Regions from separate parts of the Salicola sp. AFF1 genome, predicted to be linked through region 2. Evidence: riboswitches for the same ligand, from Rfam matches in the RefSeq annotation. Region 2 holds a riboswitch; the other holds the start of a gene.
The links. A riboswitch is a leader RNA that binds a small molecule or an ion and turns the genes downstream of it on or off. The one in region 2 is predicted to bind cobalamin.
Positions count from the first base shown of each region.

Region 1 (15,842 bases), on a different contig from region 2:
GAACTCTTGTACTCCTCATCCACGGATTCGTCTTCCCGCATCACACCCAATGCACTCCCGGCATCGAAGCGGGCGAACGCATCCAGAGCATCCCGAACCATGGAGCGGACATGGCCACTGATGTTGCGGACCTCCACAAAACGCCGCTGCCCCATGCTGTCGTCCATCTCATCCGCCATGTCCATGGCCAGACGCGCGATCTTCTTGGCCTCGTCCCCAATGCGCTCGAGGTCGGCCACCATCTTCACCACCGACATCACCAGACGCAGGTCGCTGGCTGCGGGCTGGCGCAACGCGATCACCTGGATGGCTTCCTCATCCAGGCGGCGCTCCATATCGTCCACATCGCGGTCGCGATCGCGCACCGCCTGGGCCTTGTCCGCATCATTGGTGACCAGCGCCTCAACGGCCTCGCCGATCTGCTTCTCGACCAAACCACCCATTTCCAGCAACTGGTTCTTAAGCTCGCTCAGCTCCTCATTGAACCGCTGGGAGATATGGCGTGAATAGTTCTCTCGCTCATTGATCATTGTTGTGCCTCTGACAATTCGCCACCCCTATAAAGGATAAGACATATTCTTCCTATTGCCATGATATCAGCGCTCAGCCGGTACCACATCGCAAATGCCACTGAACTGACTATACTGGCGCCCAAAGTCTACTGATTGAAGCATTGGACAACGCCCATGAAAACACAGCCGGACAAACCCCAACCCCGTGGTGAGCTCACGCTGCAACTGGTCACCATGGCCTCCGATACCAACAACAACGGCGACATCTACGCCGGTTGGCTGGTCAACAAGATGGACCTGGCCAGCGCCACCGCCGCCGGCCGACTGGCCCGGGGGCGCACGGCCACTGTGGCCATTGAGGGCATGGAGTTCCTCTCGCCGGTGCGCCTCGGTGCCGAGGTCGCGTTTTACACCCACCTGGAAGACATTGGCAGCAGCTCCATGAAGATCCAGGTGGAGGTCTGGACGCGCGACCAGACCGAACAGCACGCCCGCAAGGTCACGGAAGCCCAGTTCGTGAGCGTGGCGATTGATGAACACGGCCGCATCCGGGAGGTGCCACAGCCGCAACAGAAGTTGTAGCGCCTGCGGTATTCACTCTATCCTGACCATTCCTGTACCCAGACCCGACATGGCCCATGACGATCCCTGACCACTACCGCCGCGGCGCCTGCCCCTCCGCGGGCAACCCCATGAGCAGCGGCGACGGCCTTCTGTCCCGGATCCGCCTGGTCGACGGCCGCCTCACGCCGTCGGCGCTGCGGCATGTGGCCCATCTTGCGGACGAGTACGGCACTGGCCTGATTGAGATCACCGGCAGAGGCAACCTCCAGCTCCGCGGCCTCGATGAGGCCACGGAAGCCGAGGCAACGCGCTCACTGGTGGCCGCCGGGCTGGCAACGGAGCCGGCGGCGGCCGAGGCGGCCCGCAATATCCAGTGCAGCGCGGGCGCCGACCGCGACCCGGGGGCCCTGGACGACCCCGCACCCCTGGCGCGCGCCCTGGACCAACGGATCACCAATGATGAATCCCTCTGGGCGCTGCCCGCCAAGTTCCGCTTTGTGCTCAACGGCGGGGGGCTGACCCATCTGGCCGGTACTGATGGGGATATCCGCGCCGATGCCGTTGCCACGCCGGACGGCCTCCGGTACCGCATGGGGCTGGCCGGCACCGCCTCCACGGCCCATGTCGTGGGCAGCTGTTGCCCGTCGCGGGTCGTCGAGGTACTGGTGACTCTGGCCTGGATGTTTCTGGACGAGCGTCAGCGGCTGATCACCCCGGCACGGCGTATGCGGGCCCTGCTGGAGGCCAATGGCACAACGGCGTTCACGGGCATCAGCTCCCTTGAGCACAACCACGGCACCTTGCCGGCGCCACCACCGGAATCAGGGCCCGGCCCAACACCGGTCGGGACTGTACTGGGCGTTGCCCTGGGATGCCTGAGCACAGCCACGGCGCGGCTCATCGCTGATGAGCTGGAGGCCCTGGGCGAGCCCCTGGGGATTACCCCTCAGCGGCGCTTGATCCTCCCCCATGGGGCCGCTTCCAGCCAGCGCCTGCCGCAGGCCCCGGAACTGATCCATAGCCCGGACGACCCGCGGCTGTCAGCCATCGCCTGTCCGGGAACCCCCGGCTGCGCCTCGGGCACCACCGCCACACGCCAGCACGCGCTGGACTGGGCGGCACAGGTGCCAGAGGTTTTTGATGGCCGCACCCCCATCCATGTCTCCGGCTGCCCCAAGGGCTGCGCCCATCCCGGCAAGGCCCCTGTGGTGCTGGTCGCCCGCGAGGGGCGCTACGACCTGGTGCGCAACGACCACGCGCTGCCCGATGACGAGAGCCACCGGATCGCCACTGGGCTCTTGCCCGAGGAGGTGCCCGCCGCCCTGCGGGCCCTTAACGAATCCCTGGCCTGAGCCTGAGGGACCGTCTCAGGTGTCCCGGAACAGGCGGTGATGCGCCGGATCGTAGAGCGCACTGTTGCAGAAATCCGTCTCCCCCAGTGCGGGCCCCACCAGGATCAACGCCGAGCGTTTCTCCGGGATGCGCTCCAGGTCGTCCGCAAGCCGCCCCAGTGGCGCCCGCAGCACCTCCTCGTCCGGACGGCTCGCGCGGAAGACCACGGCCGCCGGACAGGTTGCGCCATAAAACGGGATCAGCCGGTCCAGCACCGAATCCAGCGTATGCAGTGACAGATGGATGGAGAGCGTGGTGCCGGTGGCGGCGTAAGCCTCCAGTGTCTCGCCTTCCGGCATGGAGGAGGCACGCCCCTGGGTGCGCGTGAGCACCAGGCTCTGGGCAACACCGGGCAGCGTCAGCTCCTGGCCCAGCACGGCTGCTGCCGCGGAAAACGCGGGGACCCCGGGCGTCAGCTCGTAGGCGATCCCCAGCTCCCTGAGCTGGCGCAGCTGCTCCGCCACCGCCGAATAGATGGCCAGATCCCCTGAATGCAGGCGTGCCACGTCCATGCCCTGCTCATCGGCCTCCTGAATGGTGGCGATGATGTCGCTCAAGGCCATGGAGGCGGTATTCACCAGCCGCGCATCCGCCGGCGCGTGCGCGAGCACTTCCTCAGGGATGATGGAGCCGGCATAGAGGCAGACCGGGCAGGCGGCAATACGGTCCCGCGCCCGCAGCGTGATCAGATCCGGGGCGCCGGGGCCGGCGCCAATAAAGTGTACTGTCATTGCGTTTCTTCCCCTGCTTGTTCGGGTTTTGTGGCGGCCCAGAGGGTGATGGGTCGATCCGAGGTCCAGCCGTTGAAACGGCCCAATGGTTCCGTGCGGTCCACGGACAGGCGGGTCAACTGCCCCCCGTACCGCCGCTGGGCGGCCACCAGTGCCGCCTCCCCTTCAACCGTCACCGCCGTTGCCACACAGCGCCCGCCCGCTCGCAGGGCGGACCAGGCGCCCTTGATCACGCCCTCGCCGCTGGCACCGCCACCGATGAACACGGCGTCCGGGGTCGCGAGCTCAGGCATCACCTCAACCGTATCCCCTTCCCGCACCGCCAGTTGCCCTACGCCCCGAAGGCGCGCATTGTCGCGGATATTGCGCGCACGCTCGGGTCGCCGCTCCACTGCGGTCGCCTGATTGGCCGGATCCGCCAGCAGCCATTCCACGGCCACGGCCCCGGAACCGGCTCCCAGATCCCATAGGTGCTCCCCGCCACGCGGCGCCAGCCATGCCATCACCACGGCCCGGACCTCGGGCTGGGAAATCTGGCCATCATGGATGAAAGCCTCGCCAGGGCGTCCCGGCACCCGGGCCAGAGGCGATGCCGGCGCTGTATCGCACTCGATGGCCACTGTATTCAGCCGTGCCACCGGATGGGGGAACCCGACCTCGGCGGTTGTTGTAACCAGCCGCTCCCCGGCGCCGCCCAGTGATTCCAGCGCGGTAACGCGGCTCGCGCCATAGCCACTGTCGACCAGGAGCCGGCACACCGTCCCAGGGCTCTGTTCATCATTGCTCAGGACCAACAGCCGCCGCCCGGGCGCGAGCACGGCCCGCAACCGGTCCGGATCCCGCGCCACCAGCGAATGGCAATGCACCGACTGCAGCGCCCAGCCCAGCCGTGCCGCCGCCAGAGAAAAGGCGGAAGGGCCGGGATGACAGTCCATGACCGCCGTAGGGAAGTGGCGGGCAAGGGTGGCGCCAACGCCATACCAGAAGGGGTCACCACTGGCCAGGACACAGACCCGCCGCCCCTGCCACTGCCGGATCCGCTCAATCCCCTCACTGAACGGCGAGGGCCAGGGCTCGCGCTGCTGGCCCGGTACGGGCGGCAGATGCGCCAGATGACGCTCGCCGCCAATCACGACCCCGGCCTGGCTCACCGCTGCCCTGGCCGCCCCGCCCAGGGCATCCCAGCCGGCTTCGGACAGCCCCACAACGCTCAGCCAACGCTGTTCAGGCGTTTCCGGGCAAGACGTGTCTGTGGTGCTCACTGTATAATCGTGTTTCTCATCCATTCCCAACTCCGGCAACTGCCCATGGCCTTTCGCATCCTGATCCTCGGCGGCACCCGCGACGCCATGACACTGGCGGAACAGCTCCTGGACAAGCCGGAGCTGGACCCCACGTATTCACTCGCGGGCCGCACGCGCCGCCCCCTGCCGCCAGCCCTGCCCACCCGCCGGGGCGGCTTCGGCGGCATTGAAGGGCTCAAGCAATGGCTGATGGAGCACGACATCGCGGCCGTGGTGGACGCCACCCACCCCTTCGCCGCCGAGATGTCCCACAACGCCGCCATCGCCTGCCAGGAACTCGACCTGCCCCTGGGCCGGCTGGAACGCGAACCCTGGGCACCCCAATCCGGCGACGACTGGCACCCGGTGGCCGACCTTCATGAAGCGGCCCGCAAGGCCACCGAACTGACCGGCCCGGGCGACACCCTCTGGCTCACCACGGGCCGCACCAGCCTCCCGGCCTTCGAGGGCATCCCCGATCGCCACCTCCTGGTCCGCTGCGTGGACGCCCCGGAGCCGGAACCGTCATTCGATCAATGGACCCTGATCGAAGACCGTGGCCCCTACACGCTTGAAGGCGAGCGCCAGCTCATTGCCAACCACCAGATCGCCGCCCTCATCACCAAGAACTCCGGCGGCCAGGCCGCCCGCCCCAAACTCGACGCCGCCCGCGAAGCCGGCATCCCGGTCATCATCATCGACCGGCCGCCACTCCCACCAGCCACCCACTCCTTTCAGTCTCCGGAAGAAGTCACACAATGGCTGGAACAGGCGCTAAAGGTTATCGAGGCGTATCAGACAGGAGCCGGGGACTCCTGAACGGGAAGCTCTGGAGCCATGGATGGCGGAAGAGCAGCCTACATGGATGTACTCGTGGCGATTCCCGTTCAGGAGTCCCCGGCTCCTGTCATTCGAGGCGTCAAGAATAATCCCGGGGACTGTAAACAAACCAACGATCCCCGTGCCGCACATACCGCCCCCGAGCATTCGCCACAAGAACCACGGTCCGCATATCCACCTCGGCCGGATCCGCCTTCGCCAGCGTCGTCATCCGCACCCACTCATCCGGCCGCCCGATCGCCGCCGCGAACACCACCGGCGTCTCCCCCGGCTGCTCCGCCCGCAGGATCGACAGCGCCTCGCCCAGCTGCCAGGTCCGGCTTGAAGAGCGCGGATTGTAGAAGGCCATGGCAAAATCCGCCCGGGCCGCCAGCTGCAGCCGGTTCGCGATGACCGACCAGGGCTTGAGGTTGTCCGACAGCGAGATGGCACAGAAATCATGGCCCAAGGGCGCACCCACGCGGGCCGCAGCCGCCTGCAGCGCCGACACCCCCGGATGCACCTCAAACTCGATGTCCGCCCACTCAGGGCGGGCCTGGTAATCCAGCACCTCGCACAACGCGGCCGCCATGGCGAAAATCCCGGGATCCCCTCCCGAGACCACCGCCACGCGACGCCCCTGGGCCGCCAGATCCAGCGCCTCAACAGCCCGCTCCAGCTCCTCCCGGTTGTCGGAGGGATGGCACCGGTGGCGCTGCGACGCCAGCCGGTCCAGGTAGGGCTCATAGCCCACCAGATCCGTGGCCTCGTCAATCAGGGCCTGGGTCTCCGGCGTCACCCAATCCGGGCCCGCCGGCCCCACGCCAATCACGTCCAGCCGTTTCATAGCCGCACCCCCGGCCCGGGGATCAGCACCATGGAGAAATAAGGCGCCTTGCCGTCCGGTGCCTCCACCAGCGGCATCACCTGCTCCTCCGGCATACTCGCCTTCTCCACGTACCAGGCCCGGTCCTCAAGCCCCAGGTCCGTGACGATGCGCCGGAGCAGCGGCAGATTGGTGCCCACCTTCATGATCACCGTTGCCCGCTCCGGATCAATGCTGGCCCGCAGGGCCTTTTCATCCATGGTGCCCGGGATGACCCGCAGCTGGTCGTCGCGCATCATCAGCGGGTGCGGCAGTAACGCACCCCCGGCCATCATGGCGCCCACGCCCGGGACCACGGTGCTGTCAAACCGGTCCTTCAGGCGCAGGTAGATGTGCATGAAAGAGCCATAGAAAAAGGCGTCGCCCTCGTTCAGAACCGCCACCGAACGCCCGGCCCTGAGGTGTTGCGCAACCGCCTCCGCGGATTGCTCGAAAAAATCCTCAATCTGCTGACGGTATTCCGGGCTGCCATGGGGGATCTCGTTGGTCACCGGGTAGACCAGGGGCAGCTCCTCATGCTCGGCGGTAATATGGGCGTCGCAGGAGGTCCGCGCTCGCCCCGCACCGCTGCGCTTGCAGAAATAGGCCACCACAGGGCACTCGGCCAGCAGCCGGGCCGCCTTGAGGGTGATCAGTTCCGGATCGCCAGGTCCCGTGCTGATGCCATAGAGGTGGCCGTAGCCATGGGTCCCGGTTTGGGTCGCTGTGTCATTCATGATGGTCATTCCGTTTCGCTGGCCAGGGCGTTGACGGCCGCCGCCGCCATGGCACTGCCGCCACGGCGGCCATGGACTGTGATAAAGGGCAGGTTGGCGGTAGCCGCCAGTGCCTGCTTGCTTTCCGCCGCACCGATGAACCCGACCGGGAAGCCGAGCACCGCGGCAGGGCGTGGCGCCCCATTGGCCAGCCGGTTCAGGAGGTGGAACAGGACCGTGGGGGCATTGCCGATCGCCACCACACTGCCCTCCAGGTGCTCGTTCCAGAAATCCACGGCGGCGGCGCTGCGGGTGTTGCCGATTGCGGCGGCATGGTCTGGCACCCCTTCATCCCGCAGGGTGCAGATAACGTCGTTATGCGCCGGCAACCGTTTGCGGGTCACGCCATGGGCCACCATCTCGCTGTCACAGAGGATGGGCTTGCCCGCCTGAAGGGCGGCTTTGGCCGCCCCAGCCGCGTCCGGGGAAAACGCCAGGTCTTCGATCAGATCCACCATGCCGCAGGCATGGATCAGGCGAACGGCGGTCTTCTCGAGATCCGCCGGCACCGCTGACAGATCCGCCTCGTTGCGGATGGTTGCAAAGGAGGCGCGGTAGATGGCGGCGCCGTCCTTTTCGTAATCATGGAGTTCGTCCATTACATCGTCTCTCTATGTTCAATCGTCATGTCCTGTTCGGGCAGCGATACCTAAATGCTCAAAATGAGGGAATCGGGTAGTGCTTTCCGGGAAGCTCTGGAGCCATGGATGGCGGAAGAGCAGCGTACAGGGATGTATTTACAGCGTTTCCCGGAAAGCACTACCCGATTCGCTCAGGCAACCAACCAACATTCTTGTGTCCACGTTTACCTGACTCATGGCTTGATTCGTACACCTCTTGCCACCAGCCACCATGCGACGCCCCCCGTAATGACCGTCACCACCGGCAGAACCAGAAACGTCCACCCACCTCCGATGGTCCCCTCGTCGAGAAGGCTGTAACGGAAGCCGTCCACGATGTAGACCATGGGGTTGGCCAGGGAGACGGTGTCCCAGGGGGCAGGCAGGCGGTCGATGGGATAGAAAACGCCGCCCAGATAGATCAGCGGCGTCAGCAGGAAGGTGGCGATGACCGAGGTGTCGTCAAAGCTGCGGGCAAAGATGCCATTGAGCAGGCCCGCAAAGGCAAACAGCAGGGCGCTGAGTACCGCCACCATCAGGCCTACCCCCGGGTGCTGGAGCTCGAGCTCCGTCATGGGCAAGGCCACCATCAGAACCAGCGCCCCGGCCATGAGCCCACGCAGCACGCCAGCGGTGGCGAAACCGGCAACGATGAGCCAGGCCGGCATGGGGGCAACCAGCATCTCCTCAATATGGCGCTGGAGGCGGGCCCCGAAGAACGCCAGGGTGGTGTTGTTGTAGGCATTGGTGACCACGGCGAAGAGCACCAACCCGGGCATGAGGTAATCCGCGTAGCGGGCGCCGCCCACCTGGCCAAGGTCGCGCCCCACGAAATGGCCGAAGATCACCATGAAGAGCGTGGCGGTAACCACGGACGGCAGCAGGTTCTGGACCCAGGAACGCAGGAAGCGCCGCACCTGTTTGATGACCAGGCCCTGGTAGGCGTTCCAGAGGATGGCGGCGTTCATGGCGATGCCTCCTCACCCGGTTCGCCGCCTTCGAGCAGGCGCAGGAAGCGGGCTTCCAGGCCCTGGTCGCCGGTGCCGCTGCCAGCGTCGGCGCCAAAAAGGCATTCGGGCGTGTCGTTGGCGATCAGGCGCCCTTCCCGGAGCACGGCAACGGTCTGGCAGAGGTCACGCATTTCCTCAAGGTAGTGACTGCTCATCAACACAGTGGTCCCGCCGGCATTGAGTTGCTGCAGCAGCGACCAGGTGTCGCGGCGGGCTTCCACATCGAGCCCGGCCGTGGGTTCATCGAGGATCAGCAGTTCCGGTTCGTGCACCAGGGCCCGGGCCATCATCAGCCGGCGCTTCATGCCGCCGGACAGGCCCCAGGGCTTGCGTTCGGCGCGCTCCAGCAGACCCACGCGCTCAAGGACCGCCCGGGTACGCTCGCGAGCACGGCGGCGGGGCAGGCCGTAGTACATGGCCTGGGTGGCGATGATCTCGTTGATGGGCTCGAAGCTGTTGAAGTTCACTTCCTGGGGCACCAGCCCCACCCGGCGGCGGGCGGCAACGGGGTCGCGCTCCGGATCGTGGCCGAAGAGCCGCACGGAGCCAGCCTCGATCCGTACAAGCCCGGTCATTAGCCCGATCAGGGTGCTCTTGCCCGCGCCGTTGGGGCCGAGCAGGCCCTGGAAGGCACCGCGTTCGACGCTCAGGTCCACACCGTCCAGCGCCGCCTGCCCCCCTTTGTAGGTCTTGCGCAGTCCCTGGAGTTCAATGGCCGCGCTCATGCCACCCCCTCGGCAAAGCCGATCAGTTCGCCCCGGCGGCTCACGCCGCACACCGTCAGGTGCGGGTTATCAGGGAGGTAGTCACGCATCCGGGCCAGGCCCATGCCCGCCACCCGATCGCCCAGCGGAACGCCTGCCTGCTGGCAGGCTTCCAGTGCCTCGATGCTGGTATTGGCGGTGCGGACCCAGTCAGCCAGTTCCGTGCCGGCACCGGCGGCCAGGGCCTGGTCGGCGATGAAATCAAAATCGATGGCGCAGCGGGCACTGTGGGTATCCGGCTCACCAGCGGCGAACTTGCTGAGCTTGCCAAAGCCACTGGCGAGCGTCACGCGCGGCAACGGGTGCTTTTTCAGATACTTGAGCAGGGCCCCGAACATGTCCCCCATTTCCACAATGGCGCCTTCCTCAAGGCCGAAATGGGAGCGCATGAACGATTCGCTGGTGCCACCGGTGCAACCGGCAATATGGGTGAGGCCATTGGCGCGCGCCACATCCACCGACTGGTGAATGGAGGCGATGAACGCGGAGCAGGAGAAGGGACGCACAATGCCGGTGGTGCCGAGCACCGACAGGCCCCCTTCAATGCCCAGCTTGGGGTTCATGGTATTGCGGGCGATGGCCTCGCCGCCGTCGATGCCCACGGTTACGCGGAAGCCCCCCTCGTAGCCGGCGTCCGAGGCAACCGCTTCCAGGTGCTCCGTGATCAGCCGCCGGGGCACCGGGTTGATGGCGGGCTCGCCCACGGCCACCGGCAAGCCCGAACGGGTCACGGTTCCGACCCCCTCGCCCGCTTGGAACCGCACCCCCGGCTCACCCACCAGCTCCAGGCGGACCCAGAGGCGGGCGCCATGGGTCGCATCCGGGTCATCGCCCGCATCCTTGATCACGCCAGCGGTGGCGCTGGTACCAGTGACATTCAGGTCCTCAATGGTCATGAGCGGCTCCTGGCCACGCGGCAGGCGGATGCGCACGCCACGGTCCTCGGTCCCGGCCAGCAGCGCACGGGCGGTCGCAACCGAGGCCGCGGTGGCGCAGGCTCCCGTTGAGAGGCCCTGACGCAGGGGGCCATTGTGCTCTGGGGTTTCAGGACGCATGGTGGCTTGAGTCGTGGGCGCTTCACCGCCGTGCCGCCCGCACTGACGCGATGGTTTCCCCTGGGCCGGTCTCCGGACTCATGCTGGAACCTGGACCGGTTCGGGCGGATCGCCTTCCCATGATGGTGCCATCACAGTGGCAGGGATGATCCGCGCCCAGCATTCACCGTTGCGGGGGCAGTCCCGGAGTCTCACCGGGTTCCCGTTTCAGCCGGCATCTGAACAAACGCCGGCCACCCAGGGACGAAAGAGGGGTGAATCCTAGAGGATCGGGGCACCCTGGTCAAACCGCCACCAACTCATCCACGGTTTTTGACTTCCGTCACACGATGCCCTAGCCTCCCCAGCGCTTCGGTCAGCGCTCCATAACGAGCGCACGGGAACCCGGTGAGACTCCGGGACTGACGCGCAGCGGTATTGGGGAACGAGGATCACAGGGGGCTACCCCCAGGCACTGTCCAGACCGGATGGGAAGCTGTGATCCAAGGCCTGCGCCCGATTTGGGCGCCCGCCCCTGAGTCCGAAGACCTGCCGAAGCCCGGGCCCCATCAAAGGTGGCCCGGAAGCCGAGCCTTCGCGACTGAGGTATTCGGGCCGCCAACGGACCGGTTGCACCACCGCTGACCCCGCCTGTCGGCCTGCGCCCACGTGAGGGCTCCATCGCTAATGTGCAGTGCATGGAGACCTTGTATGAAACGATTATGCCTACTAGTCACGCTTCTATCCCCAGTATCGGCGCTCGCCGCTGATCACCACATGGCGCTCGATGAGCTGGTGGTTCAAGGGTCTGCCCTTGAGGAAACCCTGCCCTCGGAGTTATCCGACTACGGCGCTGAACTGGAAGTGATCGACAGTGAAGAACTCGACAGGACCGGTGTCAGCGACATTGGCCAGGCTCTTCGGGGTAACGTACCGGGGCTCTACCTGAATCCCAAGACCGGCCGCGGTGATTACGCCAGCATTTCCATCCAGGGCTCGCGTAGCGAGGATGTGCTCTGGCTGGTGGATGGGGTGCGCATCAACAACCGGCTCTTCGGCAGCACCTCGCCACTGGACTCCATCAGCACCCATATGGTCGAGCGCATCGAGATCCTGAAAGGTGGCCAGGGCCTGTTCTACGGCACCCAGGCAGTGGCCGGAGTTGTGAACATTGTCCTGCGTAAGCCCGAAAAGGACTCCGGGGGCAACATCACCGGCGCGCTCGGATCACTGGGCGACCGCCGCCTTGCCGGCCATGTCAGCAATCGCAACGAGTACGGGCGGTGGCTGGTATTTGGCGAACACGACCATTCGGACGGCTACCGCCCCTACCGGGACAGTGAGCTGCTTGAAAGCGCCCGGCGTCAGAAGCGTGGTTTCACCCGCAGCTCCTACGGCGGCCGCTACCTGCTGGATGCGGGCGAAGGTAAGTCATTGAACGCCCTCGTGGTCCGCAACGATGTGGAAGCCGACTTTCCCCGGGGCAACAGCAACTTCAAGGCCGTTAACGACCGCGATGAGAACATTGTTTCCCTGAAATGGGATCATCAGGTGAATGAGCAGAACGGTTATTTCGTCAAAGCCTACTGGCACGACTGGTGGACCGATTACACCCGCCTGAGCATGGACAAGGACGGCACCGTCAACCTCATTAACGATCGGGCCGAATGGGGGTTCGATGACTATGGCGTCAATCTGACCGGTCGCCACACCACGGATGGCGGCTCCCAGCTTCTGGGCGGCGTGGATTACCAGCGCTATCAGGGCGAGGACTATTCGCTGCGCATTGACGGCAAGACTGAGGCCGTTACGGCGGGCTTTGTTCAGTATCGGCCCCACCTGAGTTTCTCGCCCAGTACCCACCTGGCCCTGGGCGCCCGCTACAACCACTCCAACTTCGCCGATGACCACAGCATCTGGAACATCAGCCTGAAGCAGCCGCTCCCCAAAGACCTCCACCTGAAAGCCAGCGTGGGCACCAACTTCCGGCTGCCCTCGGCCTTTGAGATGTTCGTGATTGACGAGGACTTCCCGGCCGGGAATGAAAACCTGGAACCGGAGGAGAGCATCAACAGCAATGTGTCGCTGACCGGTCACATCGGCAACCCCGTGAAATGGCAACTGGGTGGCTTCTACCGCGAGATCGACAACCTCATCAAGGTTGATGATGGCCAGTACGCCAACAGCAACCAGACGGTCCGGGTCCACGGTGCTGAGGCCGCTCTCAACCTGGGCGGAGACCGTGGCTGGCAGCTGGATCTGGACGCCACCTGGGCCGATGCGCGGGAAGGTGGCAGCGATGAGCAAATCGCCGGCATCCCCGAATGGCACGCCAACGCCACGCTCAGCTGGCAGGGCGACAATCAGGGCTGGGAGCTTAATGCCCGCCACACCGGCGACGTGACCACAAGCACGGCGGACATTGGCAAGCAGTCCTACGGCGACTACACCCTGCTGAGCGCCAGTGCCTGGCGTGAGTTCGGAGCCGATGGCGCTAACCGGGTCACCCTGCGCCTGGAGAATCTGAGGGATCAGCAGTACGCCAACGGCGTCGCTCAGGTAACGCCCCCGAATGGCGAGCCGTACCGTCAGGACACCCTGGGCCCGCCCCGCAACGTCCAGCTTGAGTACAGCCGGAGCTTCTGATGGCGAGCCGGCTCAAGAAACGGACCCTGCGCTGGCTCATCCCGGTTCACCGCTACCTCGGGCTCGGGATGAGCCTGATCCTGCTGCTGTGGTTCGCCTCGGGCATCGTCATGATGTTCGAGGGCTACCCACGGACCCCGGCCAGTGATCGCATGGCGTGGCTCGCCCCAATGGACCCGGGAAAGCTCGCGGCAACGCCCACCAGGGCGTTGGCCGCGCTGAATCTGGAAGAACCCGCGGCCCTGCGGATCAACCAGCCCGGCAAGCGCCCCCGGATCCATGCCATGGACGCCCAAGGGCAATGGCGCAGCGCCTTCGCCGACACCGGCCAACCCGCGCCACCACTGAACCGGCAACAAGCCCGTAAGCGGGCACGTGAACTCAGTGGTGCCGCCGTGGCCTCGGTCACGCGGCTGGATGGGCCGGATCAGTGGACGGTCAACAGCCACGTCCGCGCCCCGGCGCCACTCTGGCGCGTGGCACTGGCGGATGACGCCGGAACCCATCTGTACCTCTCAAGCCCTACCGGCGAAGTCATCCACAGCACCACCTTCCATGAGCGGGTCTGGGGCTACGCCGGCCCGGTTATCCACTGGATCTACCCGACCCAGCTGCGCCAGCTCAGCGGCGTCTGGCGCCAGGTCGTGCTCTGGGTTTCCGGCATCGGGACCCTGGCCACCCTCAGTGGCCTCATACTGGGGCTCATGCTGATGCGCCGGAATAAGCGCCGGGGCGGCGTCAGTCCCTTCCAGGGGCTGTTCCGGTGGCACCATTACCTGGGTCTGGCCTTTGGCACACTGGCGGCAACCTGGGTGTTCAGCGGGCTGCTGTCGATGAGCCCCTTCTATTGGACCTCGGCGGACCGGGACCCGGCACTGGGGCAGCACCTGGGCCACAGCAGCCCGGCAACCCATGAGCAGGCCAGTGCCCCAGCACAGGTTGGCGGACTTGCAGGCGCCACACCCCGCGAGCTGCAACTGCACCGGTTCAATGGTCAACTCTACTACCGCACCATGGACGCCAGCGGGGCCGAACAGTTGTACCCCGCCTCGCAGGCCGCCGCTCCCGTGGGAGAGGACGGCAACCTGCCGGCAAACCGGGTCAGGGAGGCCGCCGAGGCCGCGGACAGTGAATTAACCGCCTTCCAGGAACAGAACGCATACGACGCCTACTACTACGCAGGCCGGGCGGCCCGTATTGGCGGGGAACAACCCACCCTGCCGGTCTACCGCGCAACCTATGATGACGGCGCCCGTCTCTACATTGATCCGGCCACCGGTGGGGTGCTCCAGCACTCAACGCCGCTCACCCGGCTCAACCGCTGGCTCTACAATGGCCTGCACAGCCTGGACTTCCCGGTACTCAACCCTGGCAGCGTCGCCTGGTATGCCCTGGTCCTGGCGCTGTTGAGCGGTGGCACCCTGCTCTGTCTGAGCGCCACCTGGCTGTCCGTCCGCTATCTGTGGCGCCGCCAGCGCGGCCGCTGAGCCCTTCAACTAACCACAGCGCCATCACACAATGGTGAGATGGCGCTATTCTTTCCCCTGCTTCCGCGCTAAAATGCCGTTTTCACTCATGAAACGGGCAGAGACCGCCCCATGGCGCAGAGCGGCAATCAGGAATCCGGCGAGTTTTCCATCGATCAACTGGCACGCGCCAGCGGCATGACGGTCCGCAACATCCGGGTCTACCAGGAGCGCGGCCTCATACCGCCGCCCGAACGCCGGGGCCGCAAAGGCATCTACAGCGAGACCCACCTCTCGCGGCTGCGCATTATTGGGCGGCTGCTTGAGCGTGGCTATACCCTCAACAACATCGCGGAACTGGTTGAGAGCTGGGAAAAGGGCAACGGCATCGAGCACATCCTGGGCCTGGAGAAAGCCGTGGTCAGCCCCTGGTCGGATGAACTGCCCGAATACCTCACCAAGCGCGAACTGGTCCAGCGCTTCGGCAGCATCTTCATGGGCCCCGCGCTCAAGCGCGCTGAAGAGCTGGAACTGATCATCCCCGAAGGCCGGCGCTACCGGATTCCCAGCCCGCGCATCCTGCACGCCGGCTCGGAGCTGGCCAAGGCCGGCATCCCACTGGAGGACATGCTGGATGTGGTGGCCTACCTGCGCCACAACGTCGAGCAGGCGGCGGAGGAGATGGTGAAGCTGGTCGAGCGCCACATCTTCAGCCAGTACGGCCAGCAGATGCCCCCGCCCGGTGAATCCGAAGAAATGGCGCAGCTCATCTGGCGCCTGCGGCCGCTGGTGGAAATGGCGGTACTGCCGGAGGTGGCGCGCGCCATGCAGAAGGCGGCGGACCGCCACCTGGGCGACCGCCTGGCTTACATCCTGGATCACCTCAACCTGCCCGAATCCCAGGACAACTCCGGGTAATACCCCTGACCAAACGCCACGATTGGCCCGGCTGACGCCCTCACCCGTCACCTCAGCCTTGTTGCCCCCCTGAATACTGTTACATTGAATACTGTAACTTTCATCAATGTGACAGTGTTGAAAGCTGATAATCATCAAGGGGAGGGCGCAACCATGACAGCTGCAACCGACGCCAAAGATCACGAAACGCACGACAGCATTCAGGGCCCGGCCGAAGAGAGCATGGTCATGCCCGAAAGGCGTGACCTGCATTTCCTGCCGCCGCAGGAGCGCATCCACGACTGGCACGCCCAGGGGCCACACATGACGCAGTTCATGAACGCCCTGTCGCTGTTCTTCCCGGCCGGCGAGCGGCTGTTCATTGATGCGCTGCGCGCCTATCGCGACCAGATCCCGGACCCGGACCTCAAGAAGGCCGCCACCGCCTTTATTGGCCAGGAGG
Region 1 covers NZ_JBXAYL010000023.1:8,863-24,704, reverse strand. The annotation lists gene phoU (phosphate signaling complex protein PhoU) at 1-530, opposite strand, end outside; gene AC1RQI_RS13605 (acyl-CoA thioesterase) at 687-1,094, shown strand; gene cobG (precorrin-3B synthase) at 1,151-2,428, shown strand; gene cobM (precorrin-4 C(11)-methyltransferase) at 2,444-3,199, opposite strand; gene cbiE (precorrin-6y C5,15-methyltransferase (decarboxylating) subunit CbiE) at 3,196-4,485, opposite strand; gene AC1RQI_RS13585 (cobalt-precorrin-6A reductase) at 4,507-5,301, shown strand; gene cobJ (precorrin-3B C(17)-methyltransferase) at 5,402-6,148, opposite strand; gene AC1RQI_RS13575 (precorrin-2 C(20)-methyltransferase) at 6,145-6,903, opposite strand; gene AC1RQI_RS13570 (precorrin-8X methylmutase) at 6,909-7,541, opposite strand; gene AC1RQI_RS13565 (ABC transporter permease) at 7,757-8,530, opposite strand; gene AC1RQI_RS13560 (ABC transporter ATP-binding protein) at 8,527-9,297, opposite strand; gene AC1RQI_RS13555 (cobalt-precorrin-5B (C(1))-methyltransferase) at 9,294-10,391, opposite strand; cobalamin riboswitch at 10,438-10,647, opposite strand; cobalamin riboswitch at 10,727-10,941, shown strand; gene AC1RQI_RS13550 (TonB-dependent receptor plug domain-containing protein) at 11,082-13,016, shown strand; gene AC1RQI_RS13545 (PepSY domain-containing protein) at 13,016-14,503, shown strand; gene AC1RQI_RS13540 (MerR family transcriptional regulator) at 14,615-15,400, shown strand; gene AC1RQI_RS13535 (metal-dependent hydrolase) at 15,554-15,842, shown strand, end outside.
Region 1: it holds a riboswitch for cobalamin, as region 2 does, so the genes downstream of both, AC1RQI_RS13555 (cobalt-precorrin-5B (C(1))-methyltransferase) here and AC1RQI_RS01510 (CbtB domain-containing protein) in region 2, are expected to answer to the same signal.

Region 2 (15,842 bases):
CCTGCATCCGGAACGTGCGGGGATCACCGGGGCTGACCGCGCTGGGTGGCATGCCGCCCCAATCGCCGCCCCCCTGGCCCCCCTCAGGACTTCCACCATCACCAGGGCCCTGCCCGGGGGTTCCCGAGCCGGAATCATCATGCCCCTGGCCCGAGGGTGGCGGGGAGCCCGAGGAGTCCGGCTCATGCCCCCGGCGGTGATGCAGGACCAGCTCCGCCACGGCGTCCACGTCCGCGGCGGTAATCACCCGGTTCCCTTGCCAGGCGGCGTGGGCCCCGGCGGCCTTGCGCCAGGTGATGTCGGCTCGCACCCCTTCAACCCCGGCTGCCAGGCACTGCTCCACGATCCGGGTTTCCTCGCTGGCCGGGCACTCGATGCCCGGATAGACCTCACGCGCCCTCTCGATCCGGTTACGAAGGTCGGCCTCCTGAGCCGCATAACGCTCAACAAACGCCTGGGGCGCCTGCTCAAACGCCATGCGCTGGCGCATGATGGCCGCTCTTTCGTCGACCACGTCAGGGGTGGTCAGCGCTACCGAGAGCCCGAAGCGATCCAGCAACTGGGGCCGCAACTCACCCTCGTCCGGATTCATGGTCCCCACGAGCATGAACTCGGCCGCATGCGTCCGGCTGATGCCGTCCCGCTCCACCCGGTTAACGCCGGAAGCCGCCACATCAAGCAACGAATCCACCAGCGGGTCCGGCAACAGGTTCACCTCGTCAACGTAGAGCACCCCGCCATGGGCCTTTGCCAACAGACCTGGATTGAAGGCCACGGACTGGTCGCCCAGGGCTTTCTCCAGGTCCAGGCTGCCGGTGAGCTGTTCCTCCGTGGCGCCCAGCGGCAGCGTCACGAAGCGCCCTTCCCCGCCGGGATGCAACCGTGCCAGACCACGCGCCAGGGTCGACTTGGCACAGCCACGCGGCCCGCTGATCAGGACCCCTCCCAGGCGTGGCTCAATACTCGCCAGGATCAGGGCCATTTTCAGATTGTCCTGTCCCACCACAGCGGTGAACGGGAAGACGGGCATGGATACGTTCTCATCAACCTGCATCGTCAAAGACGGCACTCCATCGTTCAAGCAAGCGCGTGTGGCCATACTGGCGCCGCGCCTGGCGTATAGCATTGCGCACACCACTGCGACCGAGCCGGGTGCCGGCGTCCAGGGCTAGTTCGTCTGAAAGGCCAGGCTCTTCGACCCCTCGGTGATCATGAGGATCACCCCACCGATGATGTTGGGGCCGTAGAGCGCCGATTGCGGGCCACGGAGGACATCCAGAGCGCAACGCTCATATCGGGCCTCGATGGCATCTTGATCAAGCACCGTTGCGGCACGGGGTAGTCCACCAGCCCTTCTTATCGCAAAAGGCGACAGTGACCTCATCCGGCGGGTTCAAACCGCCGACGGGCCATCAGGGCATTCACGCGGCCGCGTCTTCAGGGTCGTTGGACCGGTTCCCGGCAATCCGCCTGAGCACCAGCGCACAGGCCAGGCCGACCACCAGCCAGAACGCCAGGTTGGTTAATCCGGTCGCCCAGATAAAATCGTGATGCAACGCATGCAGCGTCGAGACCGCCTCCGGGTCGGGATGGGAAAACAAGGGGCCTTCAGGGTGTGCCGGGACAAAGAGATAGGGCAGACCCAGCAACGGCAGCCCCAGCGCCCTTTTCCAGCCGGACGCCAGGCACAGCAGCCCCAGCCCCGTGGCAGCCAGGATCACGGTCGTGACCCACCACAACTGACGCGTCGCCAGCGCCGCGCTGTTCGCCCCGGGGACCTCGGGAGGAAGCCCCAGCGAGGGCGCCACAAACACCACCAGGTAACCAACCAGCCCCAGCAAAAGCCCATGCAACGGGGTCAGCCTCAAACGTCCGCGTTCATGCAGCTGGTTCATGAGCACCAGCATGACGGCCGTAAAACCAACGCCCGCGAGCACGTTGGACAGCCCCGTGAAGAACAGGCGTTCACCGCCATCCGAAGGCGCCCAGCCATCCCCGCCATGCGCATGCCCCCCATGGCTATGGTCGTGCTCATGGCCATGGGCGTCAGCCGCTTCCGGTTGCGCCGCAGCGCCTTCGAACTGTTCGGCCGACAGAAGAATAGGGGTAACCCCAAAGGACTGGATGGCGGTCAGCAATACGCCAGCAACTGCGCCAATCAGACAGGCGCTCAGAATAAAGGATCGAAACATTCCGTTTTCCTCCGGCAATCAATGGTTCGTGCTGTTCAGACACAATCACCGGGCGGTTAATACCAACCCAATGAGCGGCTTGCCCCTTAGTGGCAGGGGAAGACGAAACTGTGCCGCGTATCGTGCGCCGCGTTGTGCACCGCTTCCATGGGCAGAAAGCCCACGCCAAAGAGGATGACAACGCCAAACAGCAGGACGGCACCTTGCTGGAGGAGCGAAGAGGATTGGGATGCCGAAGCGGAGTCCGCCCCGGTCGTATAGGAGGAATAGACCGACATTGTTTTACTCCCTGAGTGCCCGCCGCACCCTTAGTGGATGAAATACCAAAAACAGGCCGGTCTTCGGGCTCAAAAGGAGACAGCCAGCCTGGCTGTCTTCGCCTGCACCTTCCCGGTATGGAACCAGTGGTATTCGCAGGCTACGCCTTTATCACCGATGCGGGGGCAGCGATGGCATTGGCCTCAAGGGCCGCACCATACTTCCCGATTATCCCCTGACGGGGCACCTGTTTTCTGAGCGATTACCTTACTCATTTACCGGACAAAGCGCAACGCCCCGGCGAGGGATTCATGGGCCCTGCACCCGATGCGCGGCACCAGATGCGCGTGGCCGATTGCCGCCCCATTGTGCCCTGTTACCCCACTGACGGGGCCGGGCAATGGGTGGCACAGTCCGGGCACTGCGCCGGGGTACCGCCCTCGGGCACGGGCAGCACCCGGCCACAGTCACCGCAACGGGAACCAAGCGCCCGCATTACGGAATCACGCTCGTCGGCAGCCATCGACGACCACCGGACAATCTGGTCCCGGGACCGGCCGCAACCGATACAGGACTCATTCTGGAGACGGCAAACGCCGACGCAGGGCGAGGCAATACGAGACCCCTTGGCCATAACAGGATCCTCCATGGCTATTAAAGGCAAGCCGCCTACCCTACCACGCTGGCGGGCAGGCAATGACCCCGAATTGGCTGACTGATTCCGATCAGACCGGTATTGAATCTGAATTGCCCCGACCCCGTGACGCCATATCAAAAGTAGTAGACAGCGCCAACATTCAGCTCATTAATTTCTTCGTCAAGACCAACGTCTTCATTGTTGCGCTGCAGGGCTTCCGCGTAAACGTACATGTTGTCGTTCACGTTGCGCTTGGCCTGAACGGTGATGACATCACTTTCGTCGTCCGATGTATCTGCTTCAGCAGACTCATAGGATGCACGGAACGAGTTGGCGCCCATCGTATAATGACCCATGACACCGAACAGGTCCTGACCATTTTCAGCACCAAGCTCAATGGATGACCCATCATTGACATAGGCATCCTGCCCCTTACGCCTGTCGTAATAGGCATCCAATGTCAGATTCTCGTTAACGTCGAAAGCAACACTCAGACCATAGCTGTTTTCATTGCTTTGATCGGTTAGATAATGACCTGTCCTACCAGTTCCATCGTTGGAATCCATAGCCACTGCCACAGTCACAGGATCCATGGAGTATTTCATACCCAGCTGATAAGGGTGACTCGCATCCTGCTCAGGATCGCCGTTGCCAGAGTCGGTCATGCCATTGACCTGAACGACACCGTGAACAGTCAGCCCACCAAAACTGGGAGAAACATACTGTACAAGGTCATTTTCAGCGGTCGTATAACTCGCATACAGGTTATTCAGACCCACTTCATAGATCCAGTTACCATAGTCACCAACGAGTGCTTCATACTGTGAATCATCAGACCCGACCCAGATCCTGCCAAATGTCTCACCCTTGATACCGATATAGGCTTCATCCAGATCGTCCAGGCCTGAACTACCGCTTTCCTTATCGTCCGCCCTGATTCCCTCAAGTTCAATCTTTCCGAACGCAGTAATGCCCGGTGCCACTTCACTCTCGTGCTTCAGACCGATGGTGGAGCCGTTGTCCTTTAGCCCGTCGTTGGTGACACTGTTGACGTCAGAATCGACGTAGCGGTTAACCAGCTGAATATTACCGTACAACGTTGGCATGGAGTCCATGCTGGCCGCCAATTCCTCAACGGTCATCGCTGCAGCAGAGCCAGAGAAGGTCGCCGCAGCGACAGCGGATACGATCATGGTTTTTTTCATTTTTGGTTTTCTCTTTGGCTGAAGTGTTTTCAGTTTCTGTCAACACTTACGTTCCATTAAGTCAGCTCCAGATCACTATCTCGAACTGCGTTCCTATAGCGGTTACAGCCCTAAACCGACAAGTGCCTTTCATCTTCCCGGAAACGCCATCCGTTAAGACATTCTTATCAGCCACTTGTTCGTTAGTGCCGGTTTCCGTTTAAGCGGTAGCCCCAGTCAAGTTCCATTCACTCAAAAACCGATATCCCTATTACCTCCAGCAATTCACTAGAATTTTTTCATGCCGACCGCCCCTATACTTCTAAACAATTCAGACCACTTTTGCAAACCCCGACCCAGCCTTCCAGGCGATGGTTAATGCCCGATCCGGATAGTGCGGAGCGCCTCTACAGCGCCCTGAGGCGCCGATCAGGGATCGTTCGGATCAACGGTAAAGGAGCTGATTTGATCGACGAATAACGCCATGTTGTTTTTTCGATTGCCGTCAAAACCGGCAGTTCCTACATTCGTCAGTGTCTTGTCTGGCTGATTCTCCGGTCGGATGGGTCAGAAAGGCATCAGGTCTCATAATCAGGGCGCCGGTAGGAAGCCGGCGCAGATCAATAATAACGACAGGACCCCGAACGCCATGAAACGACTTATAACAACGATTGCCATTTGCATTACATTCACAGCCTCGGCCACGACAGCCGCCTCGCCATCGGAGGAGACCAAGGACATCCGGATTGCCTATGATGCTGACCCGGTCACTCTGGACATTCACGAGCAGCTGTCCGGCGGCATCCTCCAGCTTTCCCATATGACGTTTGATCCACTGATCCGGTGGAACAAGGACCTTTCCTTCGAGCCCCGCCTGGCCAAGAGCTGGGAACGCGTCGACGATCGGACCATGCGCTTCAACCTGCGTGAGGATGTCCAGTTCCATTCCGGCAACACCCTGACCAGTGAAGACGTGAAGTTCACCTTCAACCGCCTCAAGCGGAGTCAGGACTTCAAGGCCATCTTCAAGCCCTTCAGCGAACTGAACATCATCGACGACACCACGTTCGAGCTGGTCACGAAGAAGCCTTATCCCCTCGTGCTCAACGCCGCCACCTACATCTTCCCGCTGGACAAGCAGTTCTACACGGGCACTGACGAAGACGGCAACGACAAGAGCCGGATCTCCAAACAGGGCAGCACCTTCGCCTCGCGCAACCAGTCCGGGACCGGCCCCTACCGCGTCACGTCACGCCAGCAGGGCGTCAAGGTGGAGTTCGAACGCTTTGACGAGTACTGGGACGAGGCCTCACCCGGTAACGTCGAACACATCTCGCTGACGCCCATCAAGGAAAACAACACGCGCGTCTCGGCCCTGCTGTCCGGTGGCGTGGACTTCATCGCCCCGGTTCCGCCGACGGATCTGGCGCGGATCAAGCGTGATCCGAAGACCAGCCTGGAAACGATGAGTGGCACCCGCATCATCATGTTTCAGATGAACCAGAAGCGGGTTGAAGCGTTCAAGGATGCCCGGGTCCGTAAGGCGTTCGCCTATGCGATCAATCAGGAAGGCATCGCCCAGAAGATCATGGAAGGTTTCGCCACACCGGCCGCCCAACTCTCCCCAGAGGGCTATCAGGGGCATGTGCCGGAGCTTGAGAAGCGATTCGATGTGGCCAAGGCGAAGCAGTTGATGAAGGAAGCCGGCTACGGCGATGGCTTCACCATCTCAATGATGGCACCCAATAACCGCTACGTGAATGACGGCAAGATCGCCCAGGCAGTCGCTGCCATGCTGGCCCGGATCAACATCAAAGTGGATCTGAAGACCCTGCCCAAAGCCCAGTACTGGCCCGAGTTCGACAACCGTGCCGCGGACATGATGATGATCGGCTGGCATTCGGACACCGAGGATTCGGCGAACTTCTACGAGTTCCTGACCATGTGCCCGGATGCGGATTCCGGCGCCGGCCAGTACAACGCGGGCAACTACTGCAACCCGGAGCTCGATGAGCTGGTCGAGAAGGCCAACGTCGAAACCAACCGCGAGACGCGTGCCAAGCTTCTCCAGCAGGTTGAAAAAGGACTGTATGAGGACGCGGCCTTCATCCCGCTGCACTGGCAGGACCAGGCCTGGGCTTCGCAGAAGAACGTCAGGATCAAGCCCATCGTCAACGTCATGAACTTCCCCTACATCGGCGACCTGGTCGTCGAATAAACGGGCGCCCAATGGCTCACCGGCCCGCAAACCGGGTCCGGTGCCAGCCGTTGGCGGCAACGTTCAGAACGGCCCGGGATCGACGTTCCCGCGCCTCCGCATAGTTGGTGTCCCTCATGCTTGCTTTTCTGGTTCAGCGAATTGGCCAGGCCGCCCTGGTCATGTTCATCATCAGTGTGATCAGCTTTGCCATCCAGGATGGTCTGGGCGATCCCCTCCGGCAGATGGTCGGTCAGTCGGTCTCTGACGCCGAACGCCAAGAACTCCGCCAGGAACTCGGCCTGGATGACCCCCTGCTCTTCCAGTACGCCCGGTTTGCCGGAAACGCCGTACAGGGCGACCTCGGCACCTCCTATTTCTATGGAGAGCCAACGATGGACGTCATCCTCGACCACCTGCCCGCTACACTGGAGCTGGTGATTGCCGCCAGCCTGATCGTCGGTCTGTTCTCCGTTCCCATCGGGGTTTACGCAGCCATCCGCCCCCGGGCCTGGCTTGCGAAGTTCTTCATGGGCGTCAGCACTGTCGGCATCTCCATACCCGTCTTTCTCACGGCCATCGTCCTGATCCAGCTCTTCTCAATCGGCGTCACCGTTACCTGGTTCCCGTCCGATACCGGCTGGGGGCAATGGCTGAACGAGCTGCTGTCAACCGAAGGCGGCATGCCCTCCTATGGGCGTGGTAATGACCTGACACACCTGTTCGGCACCTGGGATTCCAATTTCTTCTCCGCCAGCGGTCTCCTGAACCTGGTGTTACCGGCCATTTCGCTGGCCGCCATCATGCTGCCGCTGTTCATCCGGCTGATCCGCGCGGAAATGATGGAAGTGCTCCAGAGCGACTACATCCGGTACGCCCGCGCCAAAGGCCTCACACCCCGTCGCGTCCACTTCGTGCATGCCCTGAAGAACACCATGCTGCCGGTCATCACGGTGGGCGGCGTGCAGCTTGGCATCATGGTGGCCTACACGATCCTGACGGAAACGGTTTTCCAGTGGCCGGGCGTTGGCCTGATGTTCCTGGAGGCCATCACACGCAGTGACATTCCATTGATCGTGACCTACCTGATGGTGGTGGGGCTGATTTTCGTGATCACCAATACGGTGGTTGACCTGATCTACGGGCTGGTGAACCCAACCGTGAAACTGACGGGAGCAAAGGCATGACCACAACAACAGCACCGGCCTCGCGCCTGAGCCGGTTCCGGGGCTCCTTCTTCTGGCACAGCTTCAAACGGGACAAGGTGGCCATTGTCAGCTTTGTGGTGTTCGTGGCAATGGCTCTGGCGGCGCTGTTTGCGCCTGCCGTGGCGCCCCACGACCCCTACGACCTGGCAACCATCAACATCATGAACGCCGAGCTGCCTCCGGCATGGCTGGATGGCAGCGATGCATCGTTCCCGCTGGGCACCGACGCCCAGGGCCGCGACCTGCTCTCCACGATCCTGTACGGTACCCGGGTCTCCCTGCTGATCGGCTTTGGCGCCGTGATCCTGCAGGCGGCGCTCGGCATCCTGTTCGGCCTGCTCGCCGGCTATCTGGGAGGCCGGGTCGACTCCATCCTGATGCGGATTGCCGACGTCCAGCTGTCGTTCACTACCCTGATGGTCGCGATCATCGTCGGGGCCGTGTTCAAGGCCAGTTTTGGCAACCTGATGTTCGGCGAGATCGCCATCTACATGCTGATTCTGATCATCGGTATCGCTGAGTGGCCACAGATTGCCCGGACGGTCCGGGCCTCCGTTCTGGCGGAGAAAAAGAAGGAATACGTGGAAGCGGCGAAGGTCATGGGCTTTCGCACACGGCGCATCATGTTCCGGCACATTCTGCCGAATACGCTCTCTCCGATCTTCGTCATCGCCACCGTTCAGATCGCAAACGCCATCATTTCAGAGGCGGCGCTGTCTTTCCTCGGACTGGGCATGCCGGAGACACAGCCGTCGCTGGGCTCGCTGATCAAGTCCGGCTTTGACTACATCCAGAGCGGCTCCTGGTGGATCACGCTGATCCCCGGCCTCGTACTGGTCATTCTGGTGCTGGTCATCAATCTGCTCGGCGACTGGCTGCGCGATGTAATGAACCCGCGACTGTATAAGGGATAGGTCATGGCATTATTGGACGTCAAAAACCTCGACATCCGCTTCGCGGTGCGTGGCGGTGACCTGAACGCCCTGCGGGAAATCAGTTTTTCGCTCGATCGGGGCGAACGGCTGGGACTGGTAGGTGAGTCCGGCGCTGGCAAGTCAGTGGCGGCCTTCTCCATCCTGAACCTGACCGCACAGCCGGGCTACCTGGCTGGCGGCCAGATTCTGTTCGAAGGGCGTGACCTGGCCGCCATGAGCGAGCGCGAAATCCGCAAGATCCGCGGCAACCGCATCGCCATGATCTTCCAGGACCCGATGATGACGCTGAACCCGGTTCTGACCATCGAAACCCAGATGATCGAGGCGCTTCAGGCGCATCAGCGCATCAGCCGTAAAGCCGCCCGGCAGATCGCGCTGGACCGGCTCAAACAGGTCCAGATTCCATCACCGGACAAGCGTTTGGATCAGTATCCGCATGAGCTTTCGGGCGGGATGCGCCAGCGCGTGATCATCGCGATCGCCCTGTTGCTGGACCCGGACGTGATCATCGCGGACGAGCCGACCACCGCCCTGGATGTCACCATCCAGGCGGAAATCATGGAGCTGCTGCTGGAACTGTGCGAACAGCATCATGTCGCATTGATGCTGATCACCCATGACCTTGGCGTCGTCTCACAGGTCACCCAGCGCATGTTGGTCATGTACGCCGGCCGCATCATTGAGCAGGGGCCGACGAAAGAAATCATCAACGACGCCCAGCACCCCTACACGCAGGGACTGATCGATGCCCTGCCCCAGATGGGCGAACCGGGCAGCCTGCTCTACCAGATCCCCGGCACCATGCCATCGCTGAACCACATTCCTCCGGGGTGCCCGTTCCATCCGCGCTGCCAGTTCGCCACGGAGCAGTGCCGGAGCAACATGCCGGACTATGTCCAGTCCGGCAACATAGAAGTAGCGTGCCACGAGGTCCAGGAACTGATTGAGGCCGAAACGCACCAGCGGGAGACCCATCCATGAACGCCCAGGCCAACCCACTCGTCGAAATCCGCAACCTGGAGAAACGCTTCGATCTGTCCGGGAATCTTCTTGAGCAGCTGCGTTTTAAAAAGGGCCGTATCGAGCGTCACCGGGAATTCGTTCACGCGATCAACGATGTCAGTCTGGACGTGCGCAGAGGCGAAGCACTCTGCGTGGTCGGAGAGTCCGGCTGCGGCAAGTCCACGGTGGCACGAACCGTCATGGGCCTGCTCTCCCCTTCGGGAGGCGGCGTTTATTACGATGGACAACGTATTGATAACCTGGACGGGAAGTCCGCACTCCCCTATCGGCGGCGGATGCAGATGATCTTCCAGAACCCCTATGCGTCGCTGAATCCGCGTATGACGATCCAGCAAACCCTGGAGGAACCCATACGCTTTCATTACCCTGACTGGTCGATTGGTGCCGTCCGCGAGAAAGTGGCAAGCGTCATGGAATCGGTTGGCATTGGCGCCGACTGGGGGAAACGCCTCGGGCACGAGTTCTCCGGCGGGCAACGCCAGAGGATCTCCATCGCCCGCGCGCTGGCGGTTGATCCGGAGTTCATCGTGGCCGATGAACCCATTTCGGCGCTGGATGTGTCGATACAGGCTCAGGTTCTGAATCTTTTGATGGAGGCCCAGGAAAAACGCAACCTGACGTATCTGTTCATCACGCATGACCTGTCAGTCGTCGAGCACTTTGGCACCCGGGTTGCCGTCATGTACCTGGGCACGGTCTGCGAACTGGCCGAAACCCAGACCCTGTTCGAAAGCCCGCGCCACCCCTACACACAGGCACTGCTGTCCGCCATCCCCCGACTGGAAGATGACCGCCCCAACCACATCCGCCTGCACGGCGAAGTCTCCACACCAGTCGAGTTACCGTCCGGGTGTGTTTTCCATGGCCGCTGCCCGTATGCCAATGAGCGCTGCCGGACCGAGGTCCCTGAGCTGATCACCACCGACACCGGGGCCAGGGTCGCCTGCCACGCCGTCGAGGAAGATCGTCTATAGTGTTGGCCGCTGACACAGCACAACACAGGCAGACGAGCGGGTAACACTACTATGGAAATACGCTGGCTTGAAGACTTCCTCGCGCTGGCGCGAACACGGCATTTTTCTCGTGCCGCCGAAAGCCGACATGTCAGTCAGCCAACCTTCAGTCGCCGCATCAGGATTCTGGAGGAAACGATGGGCACGACCCTGATTAACCGTCAAACGCTTCCGCTGTCACTGACACCGGCCGGGGAGCAGTTCCGCGATATGTGCGAGCGAATGACGCGTGACCTGCGCCAGACTCGTGACCGCATCGCCGCGATGGAGGAAGCGGCCAGTCGCCGCATCAGTGTCGGTTCCACACAGGGTCTGTTTTCCCATTTCTTCCAGACTTGGGCCGATCAGACCGGATTACGCGAGCGCCTGGCCATCAACCTCGAATCCACCAACTGGGTTGGTAAAGACTTTCTGGATGCCCTGGACGCCGGCGACGTCGACCTGGTGCTGTGTTACTGGCACCGGCACCTGCCCTTGCAACAACGCCTCGATCCCGAGCACTACGCTTGGCTCACCCTTGGGCGGGAACAGATCACGCCTTTTTCCATCGCCCAGGAGGACGGCTCACCGCGGTTCGCGTTGCCCGGAACCGCGGATCAGCCCGTGCCGACCATCTCGTACCACTCGCGAGGCTTTCTGGCCTCGGCCATCCAGGAAGAGCTGAGCCTGTGTCCGCAGCAGGCGCACCTGTTTCCCCTGAACGAGAACAGCCACTCAGCCAGTATCAAAACCCTGGTCAAACAGGGCTTCGGCATGGGTTGGCTGCCGTACCGGATGGGCAAAACCAACCTTCAGTACGGCCAGCTTGCCCGCGCCGGGGATTCACAGTGGGATGTTCATGTCGATATCCGCCTGATCCGCCTCCGAACTCCCCGCTCGGAAGACGTCCTAACCCTATGGAACGAACTGGAATACCAGAATGACCAATGATGCCATTGCCGTACAGCAAGCCGACCATATAAAGCAACTCAAGGCGGCTTACGTGGACGTCCTGAAACAACTGGGCTACGGGGGCGTCCTGATCAGCTCCGGCGCCGCACCGCTGCGCTACGCCGATGACCAGGCCCATCACCATCACGGTTATGGCCATTTCCTGCACTGGACCGGTCTAACAGGCGTTGAGCACAGTTGGCTGCTGGTCGAAAGGGATGGAACCGTCCGGCTCTGGCTTCATACACCAGACGACTTCTGGCATGCGCCCCCAACCCTGCCGACGGAACCCTGGACGCATGAGATCACCGTCTCAGGCAGTCAGACCCCGGAACCGCCTGACGCGACGCATCTTCCGGGACAACTCGCCGTCATCGGCGACCCGTCACAGATTGCCAATGCACCCGGTGCCCCCAACCCACCGTCACTGATCGCAGCGCTTGACGAACTACGCCTGGTGAAAAGCGATTACGAAATCAACTGCATCAAACAGGCCAACCGGATCGCGGCAGCTGGCCACCAGGCCGCCCGGGAGGCGTTTCTGGATGGCGCCAGTGAATTCGGCATCAATCTGGCGTATCAACAGGCCACCGGCCAACGGGAGGCCCTGGCGCCCTATCACAGCATCATTGGCCTCAACGACAACGCCGGCATACTGCATTACCAACACTACGATACGGCGCCACCGCCACGCCGGCACAGCCTACTGGTCGACGCCGGCGTCCGTTACCGGGGCTATTGTTCCGACATTACACGAACGACCGGAGCGCCCGACCAGGCGCGTTTCAGGGCACTCATTGGAGGACTGGATCAACTCCAGCAAAGACTGTGCGAGGCGGTCACTCCCGGGGTCGAGTTCGCCGAGCTGCATCAAAAGGCTCATTGGGGGCTCGCAGCGCTGTTGCGAAGCAGCGACCTGGTACAGGGGCTCAGCGAAGAAGCCATTACGGAGCGCGGGATCACGCGCGCCTTTTTCCCGCATGGCCTCGGCCACTTGCTGGGCATCCAGGTCCACGACGTGGCCGGGAAGCCGGTACCGGCACCTGAGAACGCGCCCTTTCTGCGACTGACGCGGTCTCTTGAAAAGGGCATGGCCATCACCATTGAACCCGGGCTATACATTATTCCCTCGCTACTGGAACCGCTCCTCAATGGCGCCGACGGGCGCCACCTCAATCACACGCTCATCAATGAACTGAAAGGCTGTGGCGGCATTCGTATTGAAGATAATGTGGTCGTTACCTCCCAAGGGTCCCAAAACCTCACGCGCCCCTACTTGCCGGATTGATTGAGCCGACGAGGTTGCAATGTAGAGCGTATCCGTTCTCACTGGCCCTGGACGAATGACGAGGGATTCGGGCTGACAGTTACTTCAAGCGAGCCAGCCGAAGCGCCAGCCCTCCCAGCAGACCGACCCCTGCAATCAGAACGCCCCAAAGCAGCCATTGCCGCCAGGGCAGTGGCGGCGGGGCCTGTTTGAGGCGTGCAGCCCCTCCAAGGGTCTGTTCGCCAATGACCTCGACGTCCGCGATGACCTCCCGATCCAGGCTGGATAGATCATTCAGAAGCTGCGTCACCGGTGCCGGCGCCCCTTCAGCGCGGGTGCTTCCAAAGGCCAGGGTATAGGGCCCCTCGCCACGGGCCAGAAAGAGCAGTTCATGAGGTGTCCATCCAAGCTTGAGCCGTACCGGCTCACGCGTGCCGCTGACCCGCCAGTACCTGTGATCATTCCGCCGCACCGCCACCGCGTTGCTTTCCAGCGTCGCCTTGTCCGCGTGCAGTCGGTAGAACATGCCACGATGCCGGAGATGCCAGGCAGCCTGCGGCGCTGGGCGCGACGACACGGCAACCCGGGCCAGGTTGTTGCCCTCCAGGAAGGCCAGGTCGATACGATCAACCGGGAAATAGCCCGGCATCCGGAAAAGCTGGTCCTGATCCTCCCGATCCGGCTCCCCCTCCAGCGTCAGCCATTGCCGGGCGGGTTTCGCCTGCTCCGGTTCCGTCAGCACCCTGGCATCCGTGAGCCGGGCCCCGGCCTCCTCGGGCCAGCGCAACCGCAGATAGGGCCCATTGGTGGCGGAAAAATCAACGCGATCCTGGACGAGTTCGTGCCCCTCAAAACTCAGCCGGGCAAGCGTCAGGTCCTCAGCCAGGGGCCGCCACTGCTGAAGGTCGTTACTGACGTGGAGATCCAGACCATCCAGAAGGCCACCCCCATCAGCCTGTTCCCAGGTGAGCTCCAGGCCAATGGCCGGCTGCTCGAAGCCGGTAAGATCGAAAACATAAGCACCCACAGCACCGCTGCGCTCCTGCTCATCCTCCTGCAGGCGCAGTATGGTGCCACTGTCATCGGTAATCAGCTCCAACGCCCCATGTCCCTTCCGGGATTCCGCCGCCAGGGGAAAGAATGGAACCGGTCGGGTCTCGGGCTTGCCGGAATCGGCGACGGGGTGGCGCAGATTGTGTGGCACCGTCTCGCCGTCGGTGTTGTACAGACGCATGTCACCGAGGTCGCGGCGCGTAAGGTTCCGGTAGACCCGTTCCGGCAACCGCAACCGTTGAATTGGACGCTCCTCGTTCACCGCCAACCGCAACCCGTAAGCAAAATCATCCGGTTCCGGCTGTGCCGCGCCCAGCGACAATGGCAGCGCCAACAGCACGCCAAGCCAGTATCTCATGTCGACTCCCGCGAGCGCTCCGGTGGCAGGGGGGCCATATAGCCAATCAACAACATCAGCAGACCCACCCCCATGAAAGAGATAATCCGTGTAACCGTGCCACTCTCCGCCAGATCAATCAGGAACAGCTTTGCAACGGTCAGCCCGAGCAGTGCCGCGCCCACCAGCCACAGGACCCGGCTCATGCGCGACCGGGCCATGCCCATGACCAGCATCGCGGACAGGCCCCAGGCAACCGCCAGGGCACTCTGCAGCACCCCGGACTGGAACAACGCCTCCGGGGTGTAACTGATTCCGCCCCAGTGGTGGACTGCGCGTGCCAGTACCGCATTGAGCCATAGGAAGCCGGCCATCCCGAGTGCCGAAAGCATCGGCTTAGTCGCCTTCTCCCCGAGGAAACGGTACCCCGTTTGATACCACCAGAGAGCTACCGCCGCCGGCAGCAACGCCTGCACCAGATCCAGCGGATTCAGAACCGGCATATAGGGCAGCGGGCTCGCGCCCCCGGGATGGCTATAGGCGGCAATCAGCCACAGTGCCGATACCCCGATCACCGGATAGAGCCCCGGTCCCCGATACCCTTCGACCGACGCGGCCACGGGCCAGAGGTGATCCGGCCTGTTACTGCCCATCGCCAGGATCGCCAGGGCGGGCACCAGCCCCCAGGCCGCCACTGGCCAGGCGCCGGGGACGGTACTCGAGCCCAGGCCGCTGACCAGCCACCCCAGCTCCACCGCCAGAAACAACACAAGCAGGCAGAGACCCGCACTGTGGCTGACGCGCAGCCACGCCTTGGGCCAGCGGGCTTGTTTGAGAAGGACCAGGTGGGCCACGAAGAATCCAGCCCAACCAAGCCCGCCGTTGCCAGCCAGAAAGTGCCCATTCGGCCGCCCTTCCAGGATTGACAGGGCAATCCACAGCGTCACGGGCCAAAGCCCCATGGCCGGATAGCCCAGCTCCAGCCAGGCCAACCGCCGCGAGACCAGCGCCAGGGCAACCGCACTGGCACTCAGAAACAGCAAGGCCGTACCCACGAACCAGTCATGACCGACCTGACGCTCAATCTCGGCCAGGCCGCCACCGAGCCACCACATCAGCCCCCAGCTCAGAAGCACCCGGCTCCACGCGGCGGCCCACCGATACGACTCGCGCTGCATCAACCACCCCGAGGCCAACGCCGACAGGCTGATGATGAGACAGCCCAGATAGAGGCCATTCAACACCGGCACGTCTCCCCAGCTGTTTGCGCTCAACAGCGCAATCACAAAGCTCATCCCCGCACCGAACTGCAGCAGGAGCCCGGAGACACGGGGTAGGAGACGGTCCTGCCGGCAGCCAACCCATATCAGCCCGGCCCCCTCCAGCGCCCAGACCGCCGCTGTCCACTGGCTGTCCAGCGCCAGCGGAATCGCCAGCGTGATGAAGACAACCCCCAACGCCAGAAAGGCCTCGGCGAGCGGGCGCATTCCCTCGCGACGCCATAACGCGGTCGCCAGCGCCACATAAAGGGCCGCGACGGCCAGCGCACTGAAAGCAAGCCTAAGGGGGTAATCCTCAAGCATGGCGGCCTGGAGACCGAAACCAACC
Region 2 covers NZ_JBXAYL010000002.1:18,775-34,616, reverse strand. The annotation lists gene AC1RQI_RS01525 (AAA family ATPase) at 1-1,054, opposite strand, end outside; gene AC1RQI_RS01520 (hypothetical protein) at 1,169-1,324, opposite strand; gene AC1RQI_RS01515 (CbtA family protein) at 1,422-2,192, opposite strand; gene AC1RQI_RS01510 (CbtB domain-containing protein) at 2,279-2,470, opposite strand; cobalamin riboswitch at 2,508-2,716, opposite strand; gene AC1RQI_RS01505 (DUF1289 domain-containing protein) at 2,827-3,084, opposite strand; gene AC1RQI_RS01500 (porin) at 3,222-4,292, opposite strand; gene AC1RQI_RS01495 (ABC transporter substrate-binding protein) at 4,921-6,489, shown strand; gene AC1RQI_RS01490 (ABC transporter permease) at 6,606-7,655, shown strand; gene AC1RQI_RS01485 (ABC transporter permease) at 7,652-8,590, shown strand; gene AC1RQI_RS01480 (ABC transporter ATP-binding protein) at 8,594-9,592, shown strand; gene AC1RQI_RS01475 (ABC transporter ATP-binding protein) at 9,589-10,608, shown strand; gene AC1RQI_RS01470 (LysR family transcriptional regulator) at 10,660-11,577, shown strand; gene pepQ (Xaa-Pro dipeptidase) at 11,567-12,865, shown strand; gene AC1RQI_RS01460 (DUF3999 domain-containing protein) at 12,945-14,255, opposite strand; gene AC1RQI_RS01455 (DUF2339 domain-containing protein) at 14,252-15,842, opposite strand, start outside.